3 regions of the Flavobacterium sp. DW-iso2 genome follow, and region 2 is predicted to be linked to each of the others. Evidence: riboswitches for the same ligand, from Rfam matches in the RefSeq annotation. Region 2 holds a riboswitch; each other region holds the start of a gene.

Region 1 (4,740 bases), on a different contig from region 2:
CCTGGTATCTCATCGTCTATTGCGGTTCCAGCTTCTCAAGGAATTTCTTTGACAAAAAGAGGCGTTTCAGAGAGCTTTTGGGTGATTACTGGAACTACTTCAGCACGAAAATTATCTACAGATGTAGCTTTAGCGGCCCAATCGACGGCAACAGTCGTCATTTTGATGGGGATGAGCAAGCTGGATCAGATTGTGGCGTTATTCCAAAACGAATCCAAAGGAGCAATGCCCGTTGCGATTATTCAAAACGGAACTACGCCAGAAGAGAAAGTGGGAATTGGAACTATCGATACAATCCAGAAAGTTGTAGCGGAGAATAAATTAAGTTCGCCTGCCATAATTGTAATTGGAGAAGTGGTTGGTGATAGTAAGAAAAGAGCAGGTTTTTATAAAGAATTAAAATCAAACCACAATACAGTATTGGTATATGGAAAGGAATGAATTATATCCTATATTTTTAAAAATGCATCAAGTCAAAGTACTTATTGTAGGAGGAGGAAATGTGGGCTTAGAAAAACTTTCGTTTTTGCTAAAATCTAGTCCTAATGCTAATGTTGAGGTTGTTGCTCCAAAATTTTTACCTGAATTAATTGAGTTAGTCAATAAGCATGATTCGGTAAAACTGACCATGAAGAAATTCAAGAAAAAGATGCTCAAGAAAAGGCATATGGTTATTGCTTGTACGGATGATCTTGAAGTGAATAAAAGAATTTATGATTTATGTAGGGAAAGATATTTAATTTGCAATATCGCTGATACGCCAGAATTATGCGATTATTATTTGGGAGGAATCGTAACCAAAGGAAATGTCAAAATTGCGATTTCAACAAATGGAAAATCACCTACAACAGCCAAAAGATTGCGCGAGTTTTTTGAAGAAATAATACCAGAAGATATCAACCAAATGGTTTTGAACCTGAATGAATACCGCAAAACCCTAAAAGGGAATTTTGAAGAGAAAGTTCAAAAAATGAATGAGGTTACCGCAGCGTTAAAAAATAAATAGAGATAAAAATAAGCGAATGATAAATATCATTTGATGAAGTAAAATTCAATCGTTAATTTGCATTAAATTAGTTTAGCATAATAGAAAGTACATGAAGAATATAGAAATGATTAAAACAGATATCCTTATTATAGGAGCCGGTCCTACTGGTTTATTTGCCGTTTTTGAAGCAGGATTATTAAAATTAAAATGTCACATATTAGACGCGTTACCACAAGTGGGTGGCCAACTTTCAGAACTATATCCTAAAAAACCGATCTACGACATCCCTGGGTTTCCAGAGGTTTTAGCGGGGGATTTAGTAGATAATCTAATGGAACAAATAAAGCAATTTGAGCCAGGTTTTACACTAGGAGAACGTGCTGAAACAATAGACAAACAAGAAGACGGAAGTTTCATTGTTACCTCTAATAAAGGGACGCAAATTCATGCTTCGGTTGTGGCGATAGCGGGAGGCTTGGGAAGTTTTGAGCCAAGAAAACCACTTATCGACGGAATCAATTTTTATGAAGATAAAGGCGTGAAGTATTTTATCAAAAACCCAGAAAAATTTAGAGATAAAAGAGTCGTTATTTCTGGTGGAGGAGACTCCGCTTTAGACTGGAGTATCTTCCTTTCGAATATTGCTTCCGAAGTAACTTTAATTCACAGAAGAAATGAATTTAGAGGAGCATTGGATTCTGTAGAAAAAGTGCAGGAATTAAAAGATGCTGGAAAAATCAGGTTGATTACACCTGCTGAAGTAGTAGGGCTTAATGGTGCAGAGCATATTGAATCCGTTGTACTTGATGAAAATGGCGCAAGAAGAACCATTCCTACAGATTACTTTATTCCTCTTTTCGGATTGACACCAAAATTAGGGCCAATAGGAAACTGGGGACTAGAAATTGAGAAAAACGCCATCAAAGTAGACAACGCATTGGATTACCAGACGAATATTCCAGGGATTTTCGCCATTGGTGATGTAAATACGTACCCAGGGAAATTAAAATTAATTCTTTGTGGTTTTCATGAGGCGACATTAATGTGTCAGGCTGCCTATCAAATTATCAATCCAGGTAAGAAATATGTGCTAAAATACACAACAGTTTCAGGAGTTGATGGTTTTGACGGGACTCGTAAAGAAGCTCCAAAAGCAGTGGTTAAAGCCATTGTATAACAATTCGCATAAAAACCAATAAAAAAATATGGCGTTAATACTTGCAAGTGTTAGCGCTATATCTTTTCTTTGCAGTGTTCCTATATTTATTGATCGTTATCACGAAAGGCGGAGGGAAAGACCCAATGAAACCTTAGCAACCCTTTATCTTATAAAGAAGGTGCTACATTCTACTTTATGCTGAACTTACTTCAGTATCTAAGATAGATAACACAAGAATACTTCCATAGTATTTCTCAAACCTTTTCTTGACAACTTTTATATTATTTTTTTTAGAGCGAATGATTGGTGCTTTTTGCCATCATCCTTCCTGCTGTACGCTATATCTTTTATTCTGAACCCCAGAATAAAAGGATGCCGCTTCCATCAGGGCTAAAGAATTTATATAGTGAACTTTTGTAATTAGTAATCAAAAGTAAAAATCCCAATTCCGATTGTGATTTTCAAGAAATAAAAAGTTATGTCCAATATTCACGAAGCCATTAAAAAAAACATTCTCATCCTCGATGGAGCTATGGGAACCATGTTGCAACGCTATAATTTCTCCGAAGAAGATTTTAGAGGAGAACGTTTCAAAGATTTTCCACATTCTCTAAAAGGAAACAACGATTTGTTGTCTATAACCCAGCCACAAGCGATTCGCGCCGTTCACGCAGCCTATTTTGAAGCGGGAGCAGATATTGTAGAAACCAATACCTTCTCAGGCACCACAATAGGTATGGCCGATTACCATTTAGAAGATTTGGTGTATGAACTCAATTATGAATCTGCCAAAATAGCCCGTGAAGTAGCCGATGAATTTACAGCCAAAAATCCAGATCAACCTCGTTTTGTAGCGGGTTCAATAGGTCCAACAAACCGGACTGCAAGCATGTCACCAGACGTAAACGATCCAGGATACAGAGCCGTAACCTTTGATGATTTGCGTATTGCTTACAAGCAACAAGTGGAAGCGCTGATAGACGGAGGAAGTGATATCTTATTGGTCGAAACTATTTTCGATACTTTAAATGCTAAAGCGGCACTTTTTGCCATCGAAGAAGTCAAAGACGAACGCAATATCGATATTCCAATCATGGTTTCAGGAACGATTACTGATGCTTCAGGAAGAACACTTTCAGGACAAACAGTAGAAGCATTTTTAGTTTCGGTTTCGCATATTCCGTTATTGAGTGTAGGATTTAATTGCGCCCTTGGTGCCGATTTATTGAAACCATATCTACAAACCTTGTCGCAAAATACGTCGTTCAATGTATCAGCGCATCCTAATGCAGGATTGCCCAATGCCTTTGGAGAATACGACGAAACACCCGCAGAAATGCAAGCACAAATAAAAACATATCTCGACGATAATTTAGTAAATATCATTGGTGGTTGTTGCGGAACAACACCAGAACACATCAGGCTAATTGCAGATATTGCAAAGGATTATAAACCGAGAGTTTCTACGGCAGTGATGTAAGACGGAGTAGAACTATACTATTTTGTCATTCTGACGAAGGAAGAATCTCTACAAGTTGCTCACATAACAAAGATTCTTCGTCCCTCAGAATGACAAAGAAGAGAGAATAACAATAAGTAAAAATGGTGAGGTTAAGGCAAGTTAACTTTGTTCTACCTACGAAGTAATCTGATTTAGTGGTTTCGCTAGCGCAAGCGTCTCGCTTGTGCCCGTAAAGAGATTAAAAGTATAGATTTTAGTTTTGTCATTCCGAGAAACGAAAGAATCAGGTAGCGAGAGTGACTGATGTAATTCTTCGTTAAAGTGAATGAGGTAAATGTTATCCTGTTGATGGATAAGCTGGATGAGATTGCTACGTTCCTCGCAATGACAAAAATGAATGGGAATGACATAGAATGCACAAATCCGCGTGAGGGAACGAATAGCCCGACCCTTTTTGGGTCACGCCCAAAATAATAAGATAATAAAGCTGAACCTCCTTGGTTTTTAAACCTTGAAGGATTAAATATAAAAAAAATGGCAGAAAAAGAAACTAGAAGAAACCTTGTATTGGCGGGATTAGAGCCTTTGATCATTACGCCAGATAGCGTGTTTGTGAATATTGGGGAACGCACAAATGTTACGGGTTCTAGAAAATTCCTTCGGTTAATTAAGGAAGAAAAATACGAAGAAGCACTGAGTATTGCCAAGGAGCAAGTGGAAGGTGGCGCCCAAATCATCGATATTAATATGGATGAAGGGATGCTGGACGGTGAATATGCCATGACAAAATTCCTGAATCTAATCGCTGCCGAGCCTGATATTTCGCGTGTGCCCATTATGATTGATAGCTCAAAATGGGATATCATTGAAGCGGGATTGAAAGTCGTACAAGGAAAAAGTGTAGTGAATTCGATTTCGCTAAAAGAAGGCGAAGAAGCTTTTATTCATCATGCTAAATTGATTAAGCGATACGGTGCTGCGGCAATTATTATGGCTTTTGACGAAACGGGTCAGGCTGATAATTACGATCGTAGAGTAGAAATATGTCAGCGTTCGTATGATATTTTGGTTGATAAAGTGGGTTTTCCGCCTCAGGATATTATTTTCGATTTGAATATATTTCCGGTAGCA
Region 2 (4,740 bases):
AAGGACCATGTGGGTATTGGAGCGCTTTGTACAATAGACAAAGGAGTTACAGGAGATACCATCATTGGTGAAGGAACAAAAATTGACAATCAGGTTCATGTAGGTCATGATACTGTAATTGGAAAAAAGTGTTTAATTGCCTCCCAAACTGGGATAGCAGGTTGTGTTATTATTGAAGATGAAGTTACTATTTGGGGACAAGTAGGAACTACTAGTGGAATCACAATAGGCACGAAAGCAGTGATTCTAGGCCAGACAGGAGTAACGAAATCTGTTGAAGGCGGGAAATCCTATTTTGGAACACCAATAGAAGAGTCTAGAGAAAAATTAAAACAACTGGCTAATATTAAAAAAATACCAGAAATTTTAAATAAATTAAAATAATATGACAGCAAAAGAACTCGTTCAAGATTTTTACAAATCAGATGCTCTGCTTGACAGCGCTACTATGAAAGAATATTTGCACTCTGAAGCTTTGGTCGATTGGAATAGTAGTAAGGGTCTTGTGCAATTAGACTACGATGCTTTACTAAATATTTCTGAAGAATTAGGCAAAGCCTACGTTCGCTCAAAGATCAGGATCAGTCACATCATTGCCGAAAATGATCTAATTAGTGTACGCTATTCTCATTTTGTAAAAACAATTGAAAACCCTAGAGAGGAGATGTTATTGGCACATTTTATAGTAATTTGGGAAATAAAAGATAATAAATTATATAGAGGTTATCAAATGAGTCAATTATCATAATATATTTTGATAAGAAATGGCCTCAAAATAATTTCAAAACCTTACTTTTGCAAGACAATTTTTAAAAATCACATAAAATATATATCATGAGTGTTTTAGTTAATAAAGATTCCAAAATAATTGTTCAAGGATTTACAGGAAGTGAAGGAACTTTCCATGCTTCTCAAATGATTGAGTACGGAACAAACGTTGTAGGTGGTGTAACTCCAGGAAAAGGTGGCACAACTCATTTAGATCGTCCCGTTTTTAATACTGTAAAAGATGCGGTTGAACAAGCAGGTGCTGATACTACAATCATTTTTGTACCACCCGCTTTTGCTGCTGATGCAATTATGGAAGCTGCTGATGCAGGAATAAAAGTGATTATCGCCATTACAGAAGGAATTCCTGTAGCTGATATGATCAAAGCAAATGCTTATGTTAAAGAAAGAAACGCAAGGTTAATAGGACCTAACTGTCCAGGAGTAATTACTCCAGGTGAAGCTAAAGTTGGTATTATGCCAGGTTTTGTTTTCAAAAAAGGAACTGTAGGTATCGTTTCTAAATCAGGAACATTAACGTATGAAGCAGCTGACCAAGTTGTAAAACAAGGATTAGGAATCACTACTGCAATTGGTATTGGAGGAGATCCTATCATTGGAACAACTACAAAAGAAGCAGTTGAGTTGTTGATGAATGACCCAGAAACAGAATGTATCGTTATGATAGGTGAAATAGGTGGACAACTAGAAGCAGATGCTGCTCACTGGATAAAAGCTGATGGTAACCGTAAACCAGTAGTAGGATTTATTGCAGGAGTTACCGCTCCAGCAGGTCGTACAATGGGGCATGCAGGTGCTATTGTAGGTGGAACTGATGATACAGCAGAAGCTAAAAAACAAATCATGAGAGAATGTGGAATTCACGTAGTGGATTCTCCAGCTGAAATTGGTAAAAAGGTAAAAGAAGTTTTAGGATAGTTCGCTATTTTAAACTAAAATAGAATAAGCCTCACATTTGTGGGGCTTTTTTATTATAAAATAGAATTAAAGAAATATCTTTGCACTTTATTAAAAGAGGTCATTCCTTGTCCTTTAATTTAATAAAAAAAACATATGGTTGTAGTAATCCTCACTTATTGTGGGGTGTTTTTTTGTGAAAGCCAAATAAAATAAATAATAAAATATGTATAAGGAATTAAAAAAATTTAAAGTTAGCGACAAATTTTCATTTGCTGCAGATGACAGTTTAGAACAAGTTTGTAATGCTTCAGAAGGTAGCGGCGTGTTTTTAGTGTATGCAGTAGCAGAAGAAAAAGAGTTGATCATGGTAGGTTCTACTGGAACGGTACAAAATGATGGAACTTTGAAAATAAAAAATGGTGGTTTAAAAGAAAAGATTGTTGAAGGACATCAATTCGCAAAAACAGGAAGAAAATATTCTTGGCCAGCACAAATGAAAAAAGAAGATATCAGTTTGTTAGAAATAGTTTGGTACGAAACATTCAATGATGAGACTAAAGGAATTCCAACTGCTGTAGAAGGACAAGTTTTACAAAATTTCTTAGATGAAAATGGTAGATTACCAAGATGGAATGTCGCTTTCTAGGACATTTCAATCCATATATTTATAAATGAGCTTTACTTCGGTAAGGCTTTTTTTATGCTAAAAAATAAAATATCTATCGTTTTTACTAAAAGATGTAGTACTTTTGCAGCCGTTATCACGAATCTCATTATGAGATAGCAACCTGCAAAACGAGCAAGGTGCTAAAACGATAAGCCAAATCCTTTGGAAAAAATGTTGTTTCATTCCCATTTTTTAGCTTTTGTTTTTCGTCATATTTAATTCATTTTTAAATTAATTTTATGACTATTTTTTCAAAAAAAACAGGAAATCCGTACGCTTTGATTCCGCTTTTTGTTTTTATTTTTACTTTTTTGGGTGCCGGAATTGTATTGCATGATTTTTATGCATTCCCATCTCCAGTTGCTGTTATGGTGGGTATTATAGCCGCCTTTTTATTATTCAAGTCTTCCACAGAGGAAAAAGTAGCAACCTTAATCGCAGGTTGTGGAGAAAGTAAAATCATGACCATGTGTTTGATTTATCTGCTTGCAGGTGCATTTGCAGTGGTAAGTAAAGCAATGGGGGGAGTTGATGCTGTTGTTAATTTAGGAATCAGTACTATTGACGTGGCTTACTTCCCGTTAGGGATCTTTTTGATTGCAGGTTTTTTATCAACTGCGACTGGAACTTCTGTGGGGGCAATTGTTGCCTTAGGACCTATAGCAGTGACATTAGCAGATAAAAGCGGAGCCTCTTTGCCACTTATTTCTGGAGCCTTATTGGGTGGGTCTATGTATGGGGACAACCTTTCGATGATTTCAGACACTACTATTGCAGCAACGCAATCCTTGGGTTGCGAATTAAAAGACAAGTTCAAAATCAATTTGTTCATTGCATTTCCTGCCGCAGTGATTACTATTATTTTATTCTTTTACCTCGGTTTAAATTCAGATATTGTTACTGTTGCGCTTCCAAAAGCTAGTTTTGAATGGATTCCTATCGTACCTTATATATTAGTAATTATTTTAGCTTTGATTGGCGTAAATGTTTTTTCTACCTTAATTATCGGTACGCTTATAGCGGGAGTCATTGGTTATATTGGCGGTTCTTTTACCTTTATGGAGTTTATCCAAAAGATATATGAAGGTTTTACCGGTATGACTGACATCTTTTTATTATCGATGCTTACAGGTGGTTTAGCGGCTATGGTAGAAAAAGCGGGCGGAATTAATTATTTACTGTACCAAATTAAAAGACGCATTAAAAGTAAAAAATCAGCGCAAGCAGGAATAGGAGCATTAGTTGGTTTTGCTAATTTGGCTATAGCCAATAATACGGTGTCTATTGTAATTACGGGTCCTATTGCAAAGGAGATTAATGACGAATATGATTTGAATCCTAAAAAGACAGCTGCTATTTTAGATATCTTTTCTTGTATTGTACAAGGAATTTTACCTTACGGAGCGCAGGTTTTGTTGATATTGAGTTTTGCTAATGGTAAATTGGACTTTTTTGATCTAATTAGTAATGCCTGGTATCATTTGTTTTTATTAGGCTTTACTTTATTGGCCATTTATAGTTCACATTGGGATAAATGGGTGAATAAATATTTTAAAATTTAAAGTTTTGTTTTACTAGTCGTTTATTAGAATTGAAATTTTTTTTAAGAAAGGAATTATTATATATTTGACAAGTCGTTTTTAGCCCTGATAGCAACGAAAATCCTTTTATGTTTTTTCTTAAAAACATAAAAGATTGCAGTGGATAGCAGGAATAGCTTCAAATAAATATTAAACTAATTTTAGAACATGAAATTACTAGAAGGAAAAGTAGCCATTATAACAGGCGCAAGTCGCGGAATAGGAAAAGGAATTGCAGAAGTTTTTGCAAAACACGGAGCAAATGTTGCGTTTACGTACAGTTCATCTGTTGAATCCGCTTTAGCACTAGAAAATGAATTGAATGCACTTGGTATTAAAGCCAAAGGTTACCAATCTAATGCTGCCGATTTTAATGAAGCACAAACTATGGTTGATGCTGTATTAGCTGATTTTGGAACTGTTGATATTTTGATCAATAATGCTGGAATTACTAAGGACAACCTTTTGATGCGTATGTCTGAAGAAGATTTTGATAAAGTTATTGATGTTAATTTGAAATCTGTTTTCAATATGACTAAAGCTGTTCAAAGAACTTTCTTGAAGAAACGCGCTGGATCGATTATCAATATTAGTAGTGTAGTGGGAGTGAAGGGTAATGCTGGTCAAACGAATTATGCCGCTTCAAAAGCAGGTGTTATTGGATTTACAAAATCGGTTGCACTTGAATTAGGTTCTCGTAATATTCGTTGTAATGCAATTGCACCAGGATTTATTGAAACGGAAATGACTGCAAAACTGAATGACGATGTGGTTCAAGGATGGAGAGACGGAATTCCTTTGAAA
Region 3 (4,740 bases), on a different contig from region 2:
AACACCTCTTAGTTCTTTATAAAAACCATAACTCAATGTATTAGCCACTTTATTGGATGAAATTAAATCAAAACTACTATCAACCAGCGGAATATAATTTTCTACAAAACTTGCACTTGCCGTATTATCAATGGCAATCAAATTCTCTAAATGATGTTCATTTGCATAAGCGATAATATCATTTAAAGTATATGCAACTCCATCAGTATGTAACTCTTTTTTCCAGTTAGCGTTAATTCCTTTTTTATTAAGCAATACTTTTTTAGAATTGGCAATAGCAAAAACGTTGAGTTTAATATCTTTTCGTTTTTCGATAGCTCCAGCTGACTCTAATATTTGATTAATCAAAGTACCTCCCACTAATCCATGTCCGAAAATGGCAATGTTTATTTTCTTGGCTACGCCAAAAATCTCTCCATGAATAACATTCAACGCTTTGTTTAGTTCTGATTTTTTAACCACTAAACTCACGTTTTTACCCGTTACTGTATTATTGAAAAGAATAGGGACAATTTTGTTTTTTATCAATGCCGTATAAGGCTTGTGAAACGTGCTCAAATCCTGACCTATTATTGAAATCACAGATACATTGTCTACCACTGTAATCTTATTGACATCCTTAGAATAAAAATCGTTTTCAAATTCTTTCTCTAATTCAATCATTGCTTTTGTTGCTTTATCAGCAGCAACCACTAGTCCAATTCCTCGTTCAGAAGAACCTTGCGAAATGATACTCACACTAATATCATTATCTCCCATTACTCTAAAAATACGAGCATCAACTCCCGTTTTTCCAAGTAAACCTCTTCCTTCTAAATTCACCAAAGAAACATTTTCTAAAACAGATAATGTTTTAATTCCGCTCGCATTAGAATTTGACGTGATTAAAGTTCCATTATTTTTATGATTGAACGTATTCAGAATTCGAAGAGGGATATTTTTTTCTAACAGCGGAATGATGGTTTTGGCGTGCAAAATATTCGCTCCAAAATTAGCAATTTCATTTGCTTCGTTATAAGACAAAGATTCAATCTTTTTTGCATCTAAAACTAATTCAGGATTGGCAGTGTAAATTCCGTCAACATGAGTGAAGTTTTGCAATTCTTCGGCATTGATATAACTGGCAACTAATGATGCCGTATAATTACTTCCGTTTCTACCTAAAGTAGTGGTTTCGTGTTTTGCATTCGAACCAATAAAACCAGTAATCACCAAAACAACATCCTTGTTTTCTTTAAAAATTTGGATGAAATTCTTTTTCGAAACAGCGTCTAATGGTTGTGCATCGCCAAAATTAGAATCGGTTATAATTAATTCTCTGGTGTCTGCTAGTTTTGCAGGAATACCTCGTTCATTCAATAAAAACACCAATAATTTAGCCGAAAGCACTTCGCCATGTGCTAAAACTTGATCTTGAATCTTCACGCTATAATCGCCAATCAAGCTAACGCCTTCAAAAAGCTTATCTAATTTATCAAATTCAGTTGAAAAATCAACTTTATCAAAACCATCTTTTTGATAGGTTTTGAAACTTTCTAAAAGCGGTTTGTAATTCCCGTTTTTGGCTGCAATAGTAAGAATATCGTCCAGCTCATCTGTTGCTTTTCCTCTTGCCGAAACTACTACTGCAATTTTCTCTTCTTGTTTTATTTTACCCTCAATAATATCCAAAACTCTATCGATACCATCGCCGTTTGCCAAAGATTTACCGCCAAATTTTACTATTTTCATCTGCTTTTTATTTTTGAAAACAACTTCTAATAAATTGTCTAATTGTTCATATTCTATCAAAAAGGCATCGTGCCCGTGTTGTGAGTCAATCTCACTGTAGAATACATTATTTTTAAATTTTTTAATCTCGTTGTAAGTTTCTCGATTCTCCTTCGCTGTAAAAAATAAATCCGAATTGATTCCTACAATATATATGTTCGCGTCCACTTTAGATATAATTGATTCTAATGACTCGTGATTGCGAGTAATATCAATCGTTTTTAAAAGTTGGTTCATCATTTTATATGCCGACAGTTGAAACCTTTTTTCTAGTTTTTCGCCGTGGTAATTCAACCAACTTTCCACTTGAAAGGTTTCTAGTTGCACATTAATGTCTCTATTGAATTTCTCTTTAAAAGATTCTGGCGTGCGGTAACATAACATTGCGTGAATACGCGCATCTTCAATAGGTTTTTTAGAATTATTAAGGATTTTCTCTTGCAAATAGCAATTAGCAATCAACCAGTCAGTCGCTTTCCAATCTGTGGCGATGGGAATAAAGTTTTGCGCTAGTTTAGGCTCTAAGGCCAAAATTTCCCAAGCAATTCCACCACCAACAGAACCTCCGATGAGAGCGAATAAATTATCAATCTTTAAAACGCGAAGCCCTTCGATGAAAATTCTAGCAATATCTCTTGCGATAAAATCTCTGTAATTTTCGATAGTAGCCGAATTAAAACCGTTACCAGGCACATCAAAAGAGACAATAGTATATTTTCTAGTATCTATGGTTTTATCTACTCCCACGATATCATTCCACCATCCAGATTCCCCAATTACTTGTGAATTTCCCGTCAAGGCGTGATTTATTAAAATAATGGGAGCAGTATGCAAAGGAGCTCCAAAAACCTGAAAACTTAAGTTTAGGGTAGCATAAAAAGCACCATTGTGTGTGGTGAAATTTTGGATGGTAATATGGGATATTTTATTTTCCAATTTCAAATCTTTTATTGATTTTGATTTGTATTTGGAAATATTAGAAAGAAAAAACTAGGTAAATACTAGAGAAATTCTTGTTGTTATCTTTCCACTTTTAGGAGTGGTAGAATGCAGCACCTTCTCCGATTTCTCGAAGGGTTGCTAAGGCTTCATCGGGTCTAATCCCTCGTCCTTTCTTTATAACATTTCAATACGTGTGTGAACTTATTACTGCAAATTAACTACATATTTTTATAACAACCAAACTTTTACCATTGTCATTATTAGCGAAAAATATATTTAACAAAAAAACGCAAGACCTCGCTGAATCAAACAATTCAGAAATTACTCGCGTGTAAAAAGCTATGTCTTATAACTTTCAATTAAATAAAAAGTGTATCATTTTCCTTTGAATACATCAAAAGTTGCAATGAATTAACGATATCTTTAGCATTTTTCCCGTTTGATATGTTCATACCTAATCTTGGATTAACTAGTTCATCAATTGCAATTATATTGTTGCTGTTTTTATTACCCCTCATGTTTCTAAGAAGTCCCCATGCCCTTGAAAGTTTGTTTGCTGCACTCATGATATATGTATTTAAGTTGTTTGTTTTCTATTATTATTCTTTGATCTAGATATTAGTATAAAAAAAATCCTCTTGGAAAAAATACCAAAAGGATTTAAGTCATAAAAACTTATACTTTTAGTATCAACAGACTTCCACGCAAAACGTTGCGACAAGGATCTGAATCTTCTTATTTGAAAATATCTTCATTTATTTTTTTATTATGAAAGCTGAAATTTGTTTAAAAATAAAAGCCTCCCAATTATCTTAGGAGGCTCTTGCTATATTATATTTTTATATAATTTAAGGCAATTGCAAGCTCCCGAATTTCTTCGATACGACTACAAATTGTTTATAAATAGTAAAATTCATCTTTAGTATTTTTATTCAACAAATATCACGTTTAATCTTCTAATTTCCAAATTATTCACAATGAATTAACGCTAATTTCATCGATGCAATTAAAAAAATGGTCAATATTAACATTTGACAATAATCACACCCAAAATCACATAAATAATTAACATAAATTTTAAAAATGGGGCAATTAAAATGAATCAAAAACAGCTTTTAAATCGGCTTTTAAATCTTCAATGTCTTCTAAACCTACAGAAAGTCGTATCAAATCTTTAGAAACACCCGAAGCTAATTGTTGTTCGTCAGATAATTGCTGATGCGTTGTACTTGCCGGATGAATAATTAAAGATTTTGTATCTCCAATATTTGCTAGTAACGAAAATAGTTTTGTGTCGTCTGCTACTTTTTTAGCTGCTTCAAAACCACCTTTTAAACCAAAGGTTACTAATCCATTTTGTCCTTTTGGTAAATACCGTTTTGCTAAGTCATGATATTTACTCGATTGTAAACCTGGATAATTTACCCACTCTACTTGGTCTTGACTTTCTAGCCATTGTGCTAGTGCTAATCCGTTTTCGCTATGTCTTTTTACACGAACGGCTAATGTTTCTAAACCTTGAATAATTTGGAACGCATTAAACGGACTCAAAGCAGCACCATAATCACGTAATCCTTCGATTCTAACTCTGGCAATAAAAGCGGCGTTTCCTAAAGCTTCGTGATAAACCAAACCATGATAACCAGCATTAGGTGTCGTGAATTCAGGAAAACGACCACTACTCCAGTCAAAAGTTCCCGCATCAACAATAACGCCCCCTAAAGAAGTTCCGTTACCTGAAATATATTTGGTCAAAGAATGAATAACAATATTTGCTCCGTGCGCAATCGGATTTAGCAAATAAGGAGAAGCCACAGTGTTATCAACAATCAAAGGCACCTTTAACGCTTTTGCTTCAGCGGAAATAGCTTCAATATCTAATACATCTAACTTTGGGTTACCCAAACTTTCGATAAAAAACACTTTTGTATTTTCATTCGCTGCCTTAGTAAAGTTAGCCGGATCAGAAGGATCTACAAAAGTGGTTGTGATCCCAAGTCTAGGCAAAGTAGTTTGCAATAGATTAAA

Evidence for each region. Region 2 has a riboswitch for S-adenosylmethionine ahead of AC4PRO_RS13620 (Na+/H+ antiporter NhaC family protein). Riboswitches for the same ligand answer to the same signal wherever they lie in the genome.
Region 1: it holds a riboswitch for S-adenosylmethionine, as region 2 does, so the genes downstream of both, AC4PRO_RS13360 (homocysteine S-methyltransferase family protein) here and AC4PRO_RS13620 (Na+/H+ antiporter NhaC family protein) in region 2, are expected to answer to the same signal.
Region 3: it holds a riboswitch for S-adenosylmethionine, as region 2 does, so the genes downstream of both, thrA (bifunctional aspartate kinase/homoserine dehydrogenase I) here and AC4PRO_RS13620 (Na+/H+ antiporter NhaC family protein) in region 2, are expected to answer to the same signal.

The regions. Positions count from the first base shown of each region.
Region 1 is NZ_JBZXDY010000020.1:54,115-58,854, forward strand. Features, by position in the region: gene cobA (uroporphyrinogen-III C-methyltransferase) at 1-441, shown strand, start outside; gene AC4PRO_RS13350 (precorrin-2 dehydrogenase/sirohydrochlorin ferrochelatase family protein) at 428-1,006, shown strand; gene AC4PRO_RS13355 (NAD(P)/FAD-dependent oxidoreductase) at 1,113-2,165, shown strand; SAM riboswitch class I at 2,259-2,379, shown strand; gene AC4PRO_RS13360 (homocysteine S-methyltransferase family protein) at 2,626-3,627, shown strand; gene metH (methionine synthase) at 4,144-4,740, shown strand, end outside.
Region 2 is NZ_JBZXDY010000021.1:47,345-52,084, reverse strand. Features, by position in the region: gene AC4PRO_RS13640 (UDP-3-O-(3-hydroxymyristoyl)glucosamine N-acyltransferase) at 1-384, shown strand, start outside; gene AC4PRO_RS13635 (nuclear transport factor 2 family protein) at 386-748, shown strand; gene sucD (succinate--CoA ligase subunit alpha) at 835-1,707, shown strand; gene AC4PRO_RS13625 (hypothetical protein) at 1,913-2,335, shown strand; SAM-I-IV-variant riboswitch at 2,443-2,538, shown strand; gene AC4PRO_RS13620 (Na+/H+ antiporter NhaC family protein) at 2,596-3,918, shown strand; gene fabG (3-oxoacyl-[acyl-carrier-protein] reductase) at 4,105-4,740, shown strand, end outside.
Region 3 is NZ_JBZXDY010000020.1:38,708-43,447, reverse strand. Features, by position in the region: gene thrA (bifunctional aspartate kinase/homoserine dehydrogenase I) at 1-2,706, opposite strand, end outside; SAM riboswitch class I at 2,787-2,895, opposite strand; gene AC4PRO_RS13290 (hypothetical protein) at 3,072-3,278, opposite strand; gene AC4PRO_RS13285 (O-acetylhomoserine aminocarboxypropyltransferase/cysteine synthase family protein) at 3,805-4,740, opposite strand, start outside.